DNA from 2 places in the Streptomyces sp. NPDC052052 genome. Region 2 is predicted to be linked to the other one. Evidence: riboswitches for the same ligand, from Rfam matches in the RefSeq annotation. Region 2 holds a riboswitch; the other holds the start of a gene.
What was found. Region 2 has a riboswitch for glycine ahead of gcvP (aminomethyl-transferring glycine dehydrogenase). Riboswitches for the same ligand answer to the same signal wherever they lie in the genome.

Region 1 (6,847 bases), on a different contig from region 2:
GGGTAGCCGTAACCCGTGGCGGGAGCGGGCGCCATGTGCGCCTCGCGGTCGTAGAACGGACGGGAGTTGGCGCGCAGCCACATCGCGACCGGGTCGTACTCGTCGGACATCGCGACGGTGGAGACGGGAAGTCCGTCCGGGACCGCGCCGATCGACTGCTGCATCATCGCGCGCACCGCGTCGACCGAGGTCTGGCTCGTGTCGTAGAGGTCGAGCCCGATGGCGAGATACGGAACGCCGAGCGCGGGCTGCACCCAGGCGCGGCGCAGCGAGCGGATCACCGGGGTGTGATGGGCGTTCTGCGTCAGCAGGGCGTAGAACTGCGGGGTCTCGACGGCCGGTTCGGTGAGCCGGAGCGGGCCCGCGGGCATCCGGTCGAGGCCGGTGGCGATCCGGCGCAGATCCAGCCAGGGGATGCCGACACCGCCGCCGGGGGCATGCGGGTTGAGCCAGATGCCCCAGCGGTCCGGGAAGAGGGTGCGGGCGATGTCACGACCGGTGACGAGTTCGTGGGCCCGGTTCCAGCCGCTGGCCGAGAGCTCCTGGGCAGAGGTGACACAGGGGGCGTAGCCGAGGCCGTCGACCTCCATGTTCCCGTACTGGGCGTCGGGCGAACCCGCCTGGCCGTGCCAGAGGAGCATCCAGATGTGGCCGTTCGCGAGAGCGTGCAGCAGCGCCTCGTACGCGTCGTAGCGCCCGGGCGTCACTTGGCGCAGCATGTGCTCGACCTGCCCGGCCGCCGCGGTGCCTGACGCAGTCACCTGGTTCCGCCCCTCTCGATCCACTGTTCGGCCCACCGCTCCCGGGGCACACGGGTGCGGCACGGTGCCGAGGCACCAGCCATCAAACCAGCTTATGCGCCGGTCCTGACACCGACTTGACGCCTCGGACCGGTGCGGTGGCCCGCCCGGAGGCCGTCGGGCGGCACCGGCCGCTACGCGGTCTCGCGACGGTAGAACGGCCGGACCTTCTCCCGCATCCAGTCGCCGACCGGGTCCTGTGTCATGTCGAGCAGGACGAGGTTGACCGGCCAGGGCACCTCGACCCGGCCGAGCGCACGGCCGAGGGCGTCCATCGGGACGTTGCGCACGCTTTCCTCCCAGGAGGAGAGCTCGACGCCGACGAAGAGCACGGGTTCGTCGCCCTCGATGCTGGCCAGCGTCCGGCGGGCGGTGAGCACGACACCGCTCTGCTCGAATTCACCGGCCGCCGCGGAGAGGAAGTCGACGGGTTCCTCCTGCCAGGACGGTTCGTAGAGCCGGACCCTGCCTCCGGTGGCCGGACCGTCCAGCGGGGTACGCCCGACGCGGCAGAGCTCGGCCACGGCGGGCGGCGGCAGCGGCAGGCCGACGGCCCCGCCCGGGTTGACCGCGATGCCGAGCTGCGGGGGCAGGCCGCGGGCGAAATCGCGAGCGGGCGCGACGGTGAACGGCATGGAAGTGCCGACACAGCTGACGAACTGCTGTTCGGAGCTGAACACGGGCACGTACGCGGCACCCTCGATCTCCAGCGTGGGCAGATCCAGGGCGACGGAGTCGGGTCCGCCGCCCTTGGGCAGGGGTACCCAGACCTGGCTCCGTCCGAGCACCTCGACGAGCCGTCCGCCCGCCCCCGGGACGCCCATCGAGGCCGTCAGGACTTCTTCGAGCTCGTTGGCCGGCCATCCGCTCTGCGGATGGGACGGGACCTGTGCCGGAATGTCCACTGCTTCCCCTTCTTGCCCGAGTCTTCCGCCAGAAGGTTAGCGTTCCGGGCCCGATCCTCTCGGTCTTTCGCCCGCCCCGGACCGCTCCGTAAGGGCTCGAAAGCAATCAGGCCCAGCTCCGCCGCCGCCTCCCGGTCCAGCAGGATGGCCGAGGCACACCCGGGCGGCAGCAGGCCGGCCTCGACGCCCCGCAGCAGCCTCCGCACCGCCCGGCGGTGCCGGGCGAACGCGTATCCGGAGACGCCGCGCCCGCGGTCGCGCTGGCCCTCCTTCGCCGTCCGCGGCGTGACGTCGAGCAGGACGAGGTGGAGATCACGACCCCGACGCCGCACGTCACGGGCCAGCCAGCCGCGTACCCACGCCTGGGTTCCGCAGTCGTGGACGACGACGGACTCGCCGGAGCGCAGCACCCGCCACAGGCCCCAGTAGTGGTCGGCACGGACGAGCGGGCGATAGAGGGCGTAAGGAAATAATCGGGGCATCTTGTGCGCCCAGCGGTCCCGGGTGTCCTGGGAGTCGATGGCGCGGGCCGTGGTGACCGCTCTGCGGATGAGCGTCGACTTGCCGCTTCCGGGCAGCCCGGAGACCACCACCACGTCACCGGCCGCGAAGTGCAGGCTGCGCGGACTGTGTCCGGCCCGCTCCCGCAGATCCCGCAGGACCGGCGCGCGCGGACCGGGCGTGGTGGTGGCCGGAGCCCCCGGCTGTGCGGGCACCGACTCGTGCGCGGCTCCCACGGTCGCCGCGGAGTGCTGCGACGTCATCACGTCCCCCTCACCTCACGTATGCCCATGGAGTGTAAAGAAAAGGCAATGTGGCACAACCGTCCACGCCGCCGGAAGCCCGTGCGGGACCGGGGCGTCACTCCATCGCGATGCGTGCGATGATGAGCCCGCCAACTGCATAAAGGCCGCTTGAATCCGCGCGGGAGAGCTCCGGTCACTGTGTGCCGGGCGCCGAAGGAGCAAGTTCCTCCCTTGAATCTCTCAGGCCCCGTACCGCGTGGATGAGGCAGATCTGAAAAGCGGGCCGCCCGGCGGCCCCACCCAAGGTGCAAGCCGCGACCCCTCCAGGGCTCTCGGCGAACCTCTCAGGTTCCGATGACAGATGGGGAGGGATCGTCCTCCTCGTCATGCCCTGGGAGCCACACTCATGAGCACCGCCCCCCGTCTCACCGCCCTCGATGCACTGCACCGTTCGCTGGGCGCGACCATGACCGACTTCGCGGGCTGGGACATGCCCCTGCGGTACGGCAGCGAGCGCGACGAGCACCACGCGGTCCGCACCCGGGCCGGTCTCTTCGACCTGTCGCACATGGGCGAGATCACCGTCACCGGCCCCGAGGCCGCGGCCTTCCTGGACTTCGCGCTGGTCGGCAACATCGGCACCGTCGCCGCGGGCCGCGCCCGCTACACCATGATCTGCGCCGAGGACGGCGGCATCCTCGACGACCTGATCGTCTACCGCCTCGGCGAGGCCGAGGCCCCCGAGTACCTGGTCGTCGCCAACGCGGGCAACGCCCAGGTCGTGCTGGACGCGCTGACCGCGCGGGCCGAGGGATTCGACGCCGAGGTGCGCGACGACCGTGACGCGTACGCGCTGCTCGCCGTCCAGGGCCCCGAGTCCCCCGCCATCCTGGCCGCCGTCACCGACGCGGACCTGGACGGCCTGAAGTACTACGCCGGTCTGCCCGGCACGGTCGCCGGTGTCCCCGCGCTGATCGCACGTACCGGCTACACCGGCGAGGACGGCTTCGAACTGTTCGTCGCCCCCGAGCACGCCGAGCAGCTCTGGAAGGCCCTCACCGAGGCGGGTGCCTCCCACGGCCTGGTCCCGTGCGGGCTCTCCTGCCGCGACACGCTGCGCCTGGAGGCCGGCATGCCGCTCTACGGACATGAGCTGACCACCGAGCTGACCCCGTTCGACGCCGGCCTGGGCCGGGTCGTGAAGTTCGAGAAGGAGGGCGACTTCGTCGGCCGCGAGGCCCTGAGGGCCGCCGCCGAGCGCGCCGAGACCGCCCCGCCCCGCAAGCTGGTCGGACTGGTCGCCGAGGGCCGCCGGGTACCGCGCGCCGGCTTCTCCGTGGTCGCCGGCGGCGAGGTCGTCGGTCACGTCACCTCGGGCGCCCCGTCGCCCACCCTGGGCAAGCCGATCGCCCTCGCGTACGTGGACGCCGCGCACGCCACGCCCGGCACCACGGGCGTCGGAGTGGACATCCGGGGCAGCCACGAGCCGTACGAGGTCGTGGCGCTCCCGTTCTACAAGCGTCAGAAGTGACGTCCGAACCCCTCCGAAGTGACGCAATCGCGTCTCACACCGTAAGACCACCGTTCACCAGCACTCCCCCGCGTACAGGAGAATTCAGGTCATGAGCAACCCCCAGCAGCTGCGTTACAGCAAGGAGCACGAGTGGCTGTCGGCCGTCGAGGACGGTGTGGCCACGGTCGGCATCACCGAATTCGCCGCCAACGCGCTCGGCGATGTCGTCTTCGCCCAGCTCCCGGAGGTCGGTGACACGGTGACCGCGGGCGAGACCTGCGGCGAGCTGGAGTCGACCAAGTCGGTGAGCGACCTGTACTCGCCGGTGACCGGCGAGGTGACCGCCGCGAACCAGGACGTGGTGGACGACCCGTCGCTGGTGAACTCCGCTCCTTTCGAGGGCGGCTGGCTGTTCAAGGTACGCGTGGCGGAGGAGCCGGAGGACCTGCTCTCCGCCGACGAGTACACCGAGTTCTCCGGCAACTAAAGACCCCAAGGGACCACCTGATGTCGCTTCTCAACTCCTCCCTCCACGAGCTGGACCCGGATGTCGCCGCCGCTGTCGACGCCGAGCTCCACCGTCAGCAGTCCACCCTCGAGATGATCGCGTCGGAGAACTTCGCTCCGGTCGCCGTCATGGAGGCCCAGGGCTCCGTCCTCACCAACAAGTACGCCGAGGGCTACCCGGGCCGCCGCTACTACGGCGGCTGTGAGCACGTCGACGTCGTCGAGCAGATCGCCATCGACCGCATCAAGGCGCTGTTCGGCGCCGAGGCCGCGAACGTCCAGCCGCACTCCGGTGCGCAGGCCAACGCCGCCGCGATGTTCGCGCTGCTGAAGCCGGGCGACACGATCATGGGTCTGAACCTCGCCCACGGCGGGCACCTGACCCACGGCATGAAGATCAACTTCTCCGGCAAGCTCTACAACGTGGTCCCGTACCACGTCGATGACACCGGTGTCGTCGACATGGCCGAGGTCGAGCGCCTGGCCAAGGAGTCCAAGCCGAAGCTGATCGTCGCCGGCTGGTCCGCGTACCCCCGTCAGCTGGACTTCGCCGCCTTCCGCCGCATCGCGGACGAGGTCGGCGCGTACCTGATGGTCGACATGGCGCACTTCGCCGGCCTGGTGGCCGCGGGTCTGCACCCCAACCCGGTGCCGCACGCCCATGTCGTCACGACCACCACGCACAAGACCCTCGGTGGTCCGCGCGGTGGTGTCATCCTGTCGACGCAGGAGCTCGCCAAGAAGATCAACTCCGCGGTCTTCCCGGGTCAGCAGGGCGGCCCGCTGGAGCACGTGATCGCGGCCAAGGCGGTCTCGTTCAAGGTCGCGGCGAGCGAGGAGTTCAAGGAGCGCCAGCAGCGCACCCTGGAAGGCGCCCGCATCATCGCCGAGCGCCTGGTCCAGCCGGACGTCACCGAGGCCGGTGTCTCCGTGCTCTCCGGCGGTACGGACGTCCACCTGGTCCTCGTCGACCTGCGCAACTCCGAGCTGGACGGCCAGCAGGCCGAGGACCGCCTCCACGAGATCGGCATCACGGTCAACCGGAACGCCGTCCCGAACGACCCGCGGCCGCCGATGGTCACCTCCGGTCTGCGAATCGGTACGCCGGCCCTGGCCACCCGTGGTTTCCAGGCCGAGGACTTCACCGAGGTCGCGGAGATCATCGCCTCGGCGCTCAAGCCCTCCTACGACGCGGCCGACCTGAAGGCCCGCGTCTCCGCGCTGGCCGAGAAGTTCCCGCTGTACGCCGGCCTGAAGTAACCCGGCGCACTCCGGCCTGAAGCAACCCGGGCACAGGCCGTCCCGGCACCGTCCGGGACACGGTTCAGCACCTTCCGGGCGGGGCACCGCGCACACTGGTCAGTGGGCGCGGTGCCCCATCCCATGTCCCGCTGCTCTCCGGGCCGACCGGCCCGTACCGCACCACCCGGCAGACAACGGCGTCTACCAACCCTGAGGAGTTCCCCCGTGGCCATCTCGGTCTTCGACCTGTTCTCGATCGGCATAGGCCCGTCCAGCTCCCATACGGTCGGCCCGATGCGCGCCGCCCGCATGTTCGCGCGCCGGCTGAAGAACGAGGGCCTGATCGCCCACACGGCCTCGATACGCGCCGAGCTCTACGGCTCCCTCGGCGCGACCGGCCACGGCCACGGCACCCCCAAGGCCGTCCTGCTCGGCCTGGAGGGCGAGTCGCCGCGCACCGTCGACGTGGAGTCCGCCGACGAGCGGGTCGAGAAGATCCGCGCCACCGGCCGGATCAACCTCCTCGGCATGCACGAGATCGACTTCGACGCCGACGAGCAGCTGGTCCTGCACCGCCGCAAGACCCTGCCGTACCACGCCAACGGCATGACGATCTTCGCGTACGACCACGAGGGCGCCCCCCTCCTGGAGAAGACGTACTACTCCGTGGGCGGCGGCTTCGTCGTGGACGAGGACGCGGTCGGCGAGGACCGGATCGTGCTCGACGACACCGTCCTCAAGCACCCCTTCCGCACCGGGGACGAACTGCTGCGGCTCGCGAAGGACACCGGTCTGTCGATCTCCTCGCTGATGCTGGAGAACGAGAAGGCCTGGCGCACCGAGGACGAGATCCGCTCGGGTCTGCTGGACATCTGGCGCGTCATGCAGGCCTGCGTCTCGCGCGGCATGTCCCGCGAGGGCATCCTGCCCGGCGGCCTCAAGGTCCGCCGCCGCGCCGCGACCACAGCGCGTCAGCTGCGTGCCGAGGGCGACCCGCAGACCCACGCGATGGAGTGGATCACCCTCTACGCGATGGCGGTCAACGAGGAGAACGCCGCGGGCGGACGCGTGGTCACCGCGCCCACCAACGGCGCGGCGGGCATCATCCCGGCCGTGCTGCACTACTACATGAAC
Region 2 (6,847 bases):
CCCCGTGTCGGGCGTGCCGAACTGCTCGCCGCGGCAGAGGTCACCGAGAGCGACCTGGACGAGTGGGAGTCGTACGGCCTGGTCGTTCCGGCGGCGGGGGGCGGATACGACGCCGATATGGTCACCGTGGCCAAGCTTGTGGCGGATCTCGGCCGTTTCGGTCTGGAACCACGTCACCTGCGTGCCATCCGATCGGCCGCGGACCGTGAGGCGGGACTCATCGAGCAGGTGGTGGCACCTCTGCGTCGGCACCGGAATCCGCAGACCAGGGCGCATGCGGAGGCCACCGCCAACGAGCTCGCGGAGCTCTCCGTGCGGCTTCATTCCGCGCTTGTGCAGACCGCTCTGGGGGTCCGGCTCCACTGATCGCGTGGGTGCCCGACTACCCAAACCTGCCGAGCACGTCCTAGGGTTGCTGTGTGAACGAGCTCGACGTTGTGGGTGTCCGGGTGGAAATGCCCTCCAACCAACCGATCGTGCTCCTGCGTGAAGTGGGAGGCGACCGGTTCCTCCCCATCTGGATCGGTCCTGGTGAGGCGACTGCGATCGCCTTTGCTCAGCAGGGCATGGCTCCGGCCAGGCCGCTGACCCATGATCTCTTCAAGGATGTGCTCGAGGCCGTCGGCCAGGAGCTCACCGAGGTCCGCATCACGGATCTGCGGGAAGGGGTCTTCTACGCGGAGCTGGTCTTTGCCAGCGGAGTCGAGGTGAGTGCGCGGCCGTCCGACGCCATAGCGCTCGCGTTGCGCACCGGAACGCCGATCTACGGCAGTGACGGGGTGCTCGACGACGCGGGGATCGCCATCCCGGACGAGCAGGAGGACGAGGTGGAGAAGTTCCGCGAGTTCCTCGACCAGATCTCACCGGAGGATTTCGGTACCAACAGTCAGTGACCGTTCTGTGCGGGGGCGGAGCCGGCGCATTCGATAAGCCTTTCCCGCTCGCACGGCACGAGAAACCACCCTCAGGGTGATTATCACTCGGCGTGGCGAGTGTGGCGATCGTTGACGCACCCCGAGTGACTGCCTACCTTCGAGAGGGCAGGTCAAGGACGGAGGTCGGCGTGAGAAGCAGCGGCGACGGTACGGTGGCGGGTGGGCCGTACTCGCAGCAGGGACATACAGCCGGCCGCACCATCAGGCAACCGGTTGATCCGGCGGCGGTGGCGGGGGACGGGATGGCATCGGCCAGCGACATCGGCTATCGAGGGCCGACGGCCTGCGCGGCCGCGGGGATCACCTATCGGCAGCTCGACTACTGGGCGCGTACGGGGCTGGTGGAGCCGAGCGTACGTCCGGCGTACGGCTCGGGCACACAACGGCTCTACAGCTTTCGGGACGTCGTACTGCTGAAGATCGTCAAACGCTTCCTGGACACGGGTGTCGCGCTCCAGAACATCCGCACCACGGTCCAGCACCTCCAGGCCCGGGGTTTTCAGGATCTCGAGCGCATGACCTTGATGAGCGACGGAGCGACGGTCTACGAGTGCTCCTCGCCCGACGAGGTCGTGGACCTGCTCCAGGGCGGCCAGGGAGTCTTCGGTATCGCCGTGGGCGTGGTGTGGCAGGACGTCGATGCGGCCCTGTCCCAGCTGCACGGCGAGCGCGTGGACACCGGCGAGACCCTGATCGGGAACAACCCCACCGATGAGCTGGCGCGGCGGCGCAACCGCGCCGGGTGACCCGGCAGTCGAATCGGGGGCAGCACATGTCAGTGCTGTGCGGCAACATCGATTGATGTGAGAGCTGCTCCCACCATCCTGCATCTGGACATGGATGCCTTCTACGCCTCTGCCGAGCAGGCGGCGAAGCCCAGCCTGCGCGGCAAGCCGGTCGTGGTGGGCGGGCTCGGGCCACGCGGGGTCGTCGCCACCGCGTCGTACGAGGCACGGCGTTTCGGGGTGCATTCCGCGATGCCCACGGCTCAGGCCAGACGGCTGGCCCCCAATGCGGCGTATCTGGCTCCCCGTTTCTCGCTGTACCGGATGGTCAGTGATCAGGTCATGGAGTTGCTGGGGCGGCTCTCTCCACTGGTGGAGCCGCTCAGCCTGGACGAGGCCTTCGTCGATTTGGAAGCCGGTGGGACGGCCGATGACCGTGCTTCCGCCCTGGAGATCGGTGAGCAGCTGCGTGCGGCCATCAAGGCGGTCACCGGGCTCACCGGCTCGGTCGGGCTCGCCGGTTCCAAGATGCTGGCCAAGATCGCTTCGGAGCAGGCGAAACCGGACGGCCTGTTCCTCATAGAGCCCGGGACGGAGCGCGAGCTTCTCGCGCCCATGCCGGTACGGACCCTGCCCGGCGTCGGCCCGGCGACGGCGGACCATCTGCGCCGAGCGGGGATGACGACGGTCAACGACCTGGCCGAGGCCGGTGAGGCGGAACTCGTGCGTCTCCTGGGGAAGGCACACGGCGGCTCCCTCCACCGCATGGCGTTCGGATACGACGACCGGCCCGTGGTCGCGGAGCGGGACGCGAAATCGGTCTCGGTCGAGGACACCTTCGACACCGACCTGCACGACAGGGTGCGCATCAGGCTCGAGGTGGACCGGCTGGCCGACCGATGCGTCCAGCGACTGAGGGGTGCGGGGCGGTCCGGACGCACCGTGGTGCTGAAGGTTCGCCGGTACGACTTCTCCACGCTCACGAGGTCCGAGACGCTGCGAGGACCCACGGACGACCTCTCCGTGGTCCGAGAAGCCGCCGCACGGCTCCTGGAGGCCGTGGACACCACCGGAGGCGTGCGACTCCTGGGAGTGGGCGTCACGGGCCTTGCCGACTACACGCAGGAAGACCTCTTCGCCCAGGCCGCCGGTGAACGGGCCGCGGCCGAGGAGAAGGCCGAGGAGACAGCCGAGGGGGAGGTCGCGGCGGTGGGTGAGCGGGACGCGTCGGGGCACGGCGAACCGGAGGATGCCCGGACGGCCGCCGAGCTGCTCGCCGCACGGTGCTGGAGCGCCGGTCACGATGTGCGGCATGACTGCTACGGACACGGCTGGGTACAGGGCAGCGGCCTCGGCCGGGTGACGGTGCGGTTCGAGGAACCAGGATCGGAGCCCGGCCGGGTGCGTACGTTCCGGACCGACGATCCGGAACTGCAGCCGGCCGATCCGCTGCCGCTGGTGCGGGACCCGGTGGACTACTCGTCCTGGCCGGCCAGTCTGCCGAAGTCCCTGTCCGGGGCGGTCTCCCCGGGCGGGGAGTCCAGACCGTAGTGGCGGTAGAGCTGGAGTTCCTGCTCCGGTGAGAGGTGGCGACCGACACCGAAGTCGGGCGCGTCCTTGATCAAGGCCCGGTCGAAGGGGACGCGGAGCACATCCTCCAGGAATTCGCTGGGCTCCAGGGGGACGAACGCGTCCCGGCTGAAGAGTCCGGTTCGTACGGCGGCCCACTCGGGCACACCGGTCGCGTCGTCGAGGTACACCTCGTCCACGGTGCCGATCTTGGTGCCTTTGCGGTCGAACACCTTGCGGCCGATCAGGCGACGCGGATCGATGTCGGTCTGCACGGTCCCTCCCACTGGTCGCGGCTACTCCACTAGCACTACAGAAATGCAGATCCGGAGGGTTGGCCACTCGAGAATTCCGTGGCGAAGCCCGCTGGTAGGCTTGTCACGGCTGCTGACCCCGTGCGGGAGAGTCCTTCGGAGCGATTCCGAAGGCGCCGAAGGAGCAAATCCTCCCCGGAATCTCTCAGGCCCCCGTACCGCGCGGACGAGGTCACTCTGGAAAGCAGGGCGGGCTCCGTGCGGCCGAGTGCCAGTGCGGTTCCCTCCCTCACCGACGGTGAAAGCCGGTACGCCCCAGGGCGCGCCGGTGAAGCTCTCAGGTTGAGATGACAGAGGGGGAGGCCGTTCGGGCACCCGCGCCGTGGTGCCCCTCGCAGGTCCTGACAGACCAGGAGGCCTCCACAATGACCCCCCGTCGCGCTCCGCTCTCCCAGCTGGAGCAGGGCATTCCGTTCGCGCAGCGCCACATCGGCCCCGATGACGAGGCGCAGTCCAAGATGCTCGCCCAGGTCGGTTACGCCTCGCTGGACGAGCTGACCGCCGCAGCGGTGCCCGATGTCATCAAGAGCGCGGAGGCACTCCGGCTGCCGGCCGCCCGCACCGAGGCCGAGGTCCTCGCCGAGCTGCGCGCACTCGCCGACCGCAACCAGGTGCTGGCCCCGATGATCGGGCTCGGCTACTACGGCACCTTCACCCCTCCCGTGATCCTCCGGAACGTCATGGAGAACCCCGCCTGGTACACGGCCTACACGCCGTACCAGCCGGAGATCTCGCAGGGCAGGCTGGAGGCGCTCCTCAATTTCCAGACGATGGTCGCGGAGCTGACCGGTCTGCCCACCTCCGGCGCCTCCCTGCTCGACGAGGGCACCGCGGCCGCCGAGGCCATGGCGCTCGCGCGGCGCGTCGGCAAGGTCAGGAACGGTGTCTTCCTGGTCGACGCCGACGCCCTGCCGCAGACGATCGCCGTCATAGAGACCCGCGCCGAGCCGACCGGTGTCGAGGTAGTCGTCGCCGACCTCTCCGACGGCATCCCGGCAGAGATCGCGGAGCGCGGTGTCTTCGGTGTCCTGCTGCAGTACCCGGGCGCCTCCGGGGAGGTTCGGAACATCGAGCCCGTGATCGAGCAGGCCCACGAACTCGGGGCGGTCGTCACGGTCGCCGCCGATCTGCTGGCCCTGACCCTGCTCAGGTCGCCGGGCGACCTGGGCGCGGACATCGCGGTCGGCACCACGCAGCGTTTCGGTGTACCGATGGGCTTCGGCGGGCCGCACGCCGGCTTCATGGCCGTACGCGAGAAGTTCGCCCGCAGCCTTCCGGGCCGCCTCGTCGGTGTGTCCGTCGACGCGGACGGAAAGAAGGCCTACCGGCTTGCCCTGCAGACTCGCGAGCAGCACATTCGCCGCGAGAAGGCCACCAGCAACATCTGTACCGCACAGGTGCTGCTGGCCGTCATGGCCGGAATGTATGCGGTGTACCACGGCCCGGAGGGGCTGCGGACGATCGCCCGGCGCACCCACCGCTACGCGGCGATCCTGGCCGAGGGCCTGCGCGCCGGTGGCGTGGACGTCGTGAGCGGCGCCTACTTCGACACCCTGACCGTGCGCGTTCCGGGGAAGGCCGCGGAGGTCGTCGCGGGCGCCCGCGAACGCGGTGTCAACCTGCGACTCGTCGATGCCGACCTGGTCTCCCTCGCCTGCGACGAGACCACCACCCGTAAGCAGATCGCCGCCGTCTGGGCCGCCTTCGGCACTGCGGGGGACATCGAGGCGCTGGACGCCGTGGCGGCCGACGCACTGCCCGAGGACCTGCTGCGCACCGACACGATCCTCACCCACCCGGTCTTCCATCAGCACCGTTCCGAGACCGCGATGCTCCGCTACCTGCGCAGGCTCGCCGACCGGGACTACGCCCTGGACCGTGGGATGATCCCGCTCGGCTCCTGCACCATGAAGCTGAACGCGACCACCGAGATGGAGCCGATCACCTGGCCCGAGTTCGGTGCACTGCACCCCTTCGCGCCGACCGAGCAGGCAGCGGGTTTCCTCACGCTCATCAGGGAGCTGGAGGAGCGCCTCGCCGAAGTCACCGGGTACGACGCGGTCTCGATCCAGCCGAACGCCGGTTCGCAGGGCGAGTTCGCCGGTCTCCTCGCCGTGCGGGCGTACCACCGTGCCAACGGTGACGACCAGCGGACCGTCTGCCTCATCCCCTCCTCCGCGCACGGCACCAATGCCGCCAGCGCCGTGATGGCCGGCATGAAGGTCGTCGTCGTGAAGACCACCGATGACGGCGAGGTCGACATCGAGGACCTCCGGGCCAAGATCGAGAAGCACCGCGAGGAGCTTGCGGTGCTCATGATCACGTACCCGTCGACGCACGGGGTCTTCGAGGAGCACGTCGCCGACCTCTGCGCCGAGGTCCATGACGCCGGCGGTCAGGTGTACGTCGACGGCGCCAACCTCAACGCGCTGGTCGGACTGGCCAAGCCGGGCCGGTTCGGTGGAGATGTCTCGCACCTGAACCTGCACAAGACCTTCTGCATCCCGCACGGCGGCGGTGGTCCGGGCGTCGGACCGGTCGGTGTGCGCGCGCACCTCGCACCGTATCTGCCGAACCACCCGCTCCAGTCGGCGGCTGGGCCCGAGACCGGTGTCGGACCGATCTCGGCCGCTCCGTGGGGCTCGGCGGGCATTCTGCCCATCTCCTGGGCGTACGTACGTCTGATGGGCGGCGAGGGGCTGAAGCGTGCGACACAGGTTGCCGTTCTCGCCGCCAACTACATCGCCAAGCGTCTCGAACCGCACTACCCGATCCTGTACAACGGCCCTGCCGGGCTCGTCGCGCACGAGTGCATCGTGGACCTGCGGCCGATCTCCAAGGACACCGGTGTCAGTGTCGACGACATCGCCAAGCGCCTGATCGACTACGGATTCCACTCGCCGACCATGTCGTTCCCGGTTGCCGGAACGCTGATGATCGAACCCACCGAGAGCGAGGATCTCGCGGAACTCGACCGATTCTGCGACACGATGATCGCTATTCGTGGCGAGATCGAGAAGGTGGCATCCGGTGAGTGGAGGGCGGACGACAACCCGCTCCGCAACGCCCCGCACACTGCGGCGATGCTCGGTCAGGAGTGGGACCACGGCTACAGCCGGGAGACTGCCGTCTTCCCGGCAGGGGTCTCGGCCGCCGACAAGTACTGGCCTCCGGTGCGCCGGATCGACGGTGCTTTCGGTGACCGCAACCTGGTCTGCTCCTGCCCGCCGCTGGACGAGTACGACAGCTGAGGTGTGAGCGTCAGGGTGTGACGCGGACCTGCGTCGGGGCCGGTGCGGAGACT

Region 1: another riboswitch for glycine. It lies ahead of gcvT (glycine cleavage system aminomethyltransferase GcvT); the one in region 2 lies ahead of gcvP (aminomethyl-transferring glycine dehydrogenase).

Annotation. Positions count from the first base shown of each region.
Region 1 is NZ_JBFAWU010000004.1:264,611-271,457, reverse strand. Features, by position in the region: gene AB0L71_RS07060 (enhanced serine sensitivity protein SseB C-terminal domain-containing protein) at 1-761, opposite strand, end outside; gene AB0L71_RS07055 (enhanced serine sensitivity protein SseB) at 935-1,705, opposite strand; partial or broken gene AB0L71_RS07050 (AAA family ATPase) at 1,804-2,469, opposite strand; glycine riboswitch at 2,621-2,716, shown strand; gene gcvT (glycine cleavage system aminomethyltransferase GcvT) at 2,858-3,982, shown strand; gene gcvH (glycine cleavage system protein GcvH) at 4,074-4,451, shown strand; gene glyA (serine hydroxymethyltransferase) at 4,472-5,731, shown strand; gene AB0L71_RS07030 (L-serine ammonia-lyase) at 5,939-6,847, shown strand, end outside.
Region 2 is NZ_JBFAWU010000036.1:6,900-13,746, forward strand. Features, by position in the region: gene AB0L71_RS30710 (MerR family transcriptional regulator) at 1-366, shown strand, start outside; gene AB0L71_RS30715 (bifunctional nuclease family protein) at 420-893, shown strand; gene AB0L71_RS30720 (MerR family transcriptional regulator) at 1,064-1,681, shown strand; gene AB0L71_RS30725 (DNA polymerase IV) at 1,739-3,211, shown strand; gene AB0L71_RS30730 (PRC-barrel domain-containing protein) at 3,136-3,504, opposite strand; glycine riboswitch at 3,618-3,714, shown strand; gene gcvP (aminomethyl-transferring glycine dehydrogenase) at 3,909-6,794, shown strand.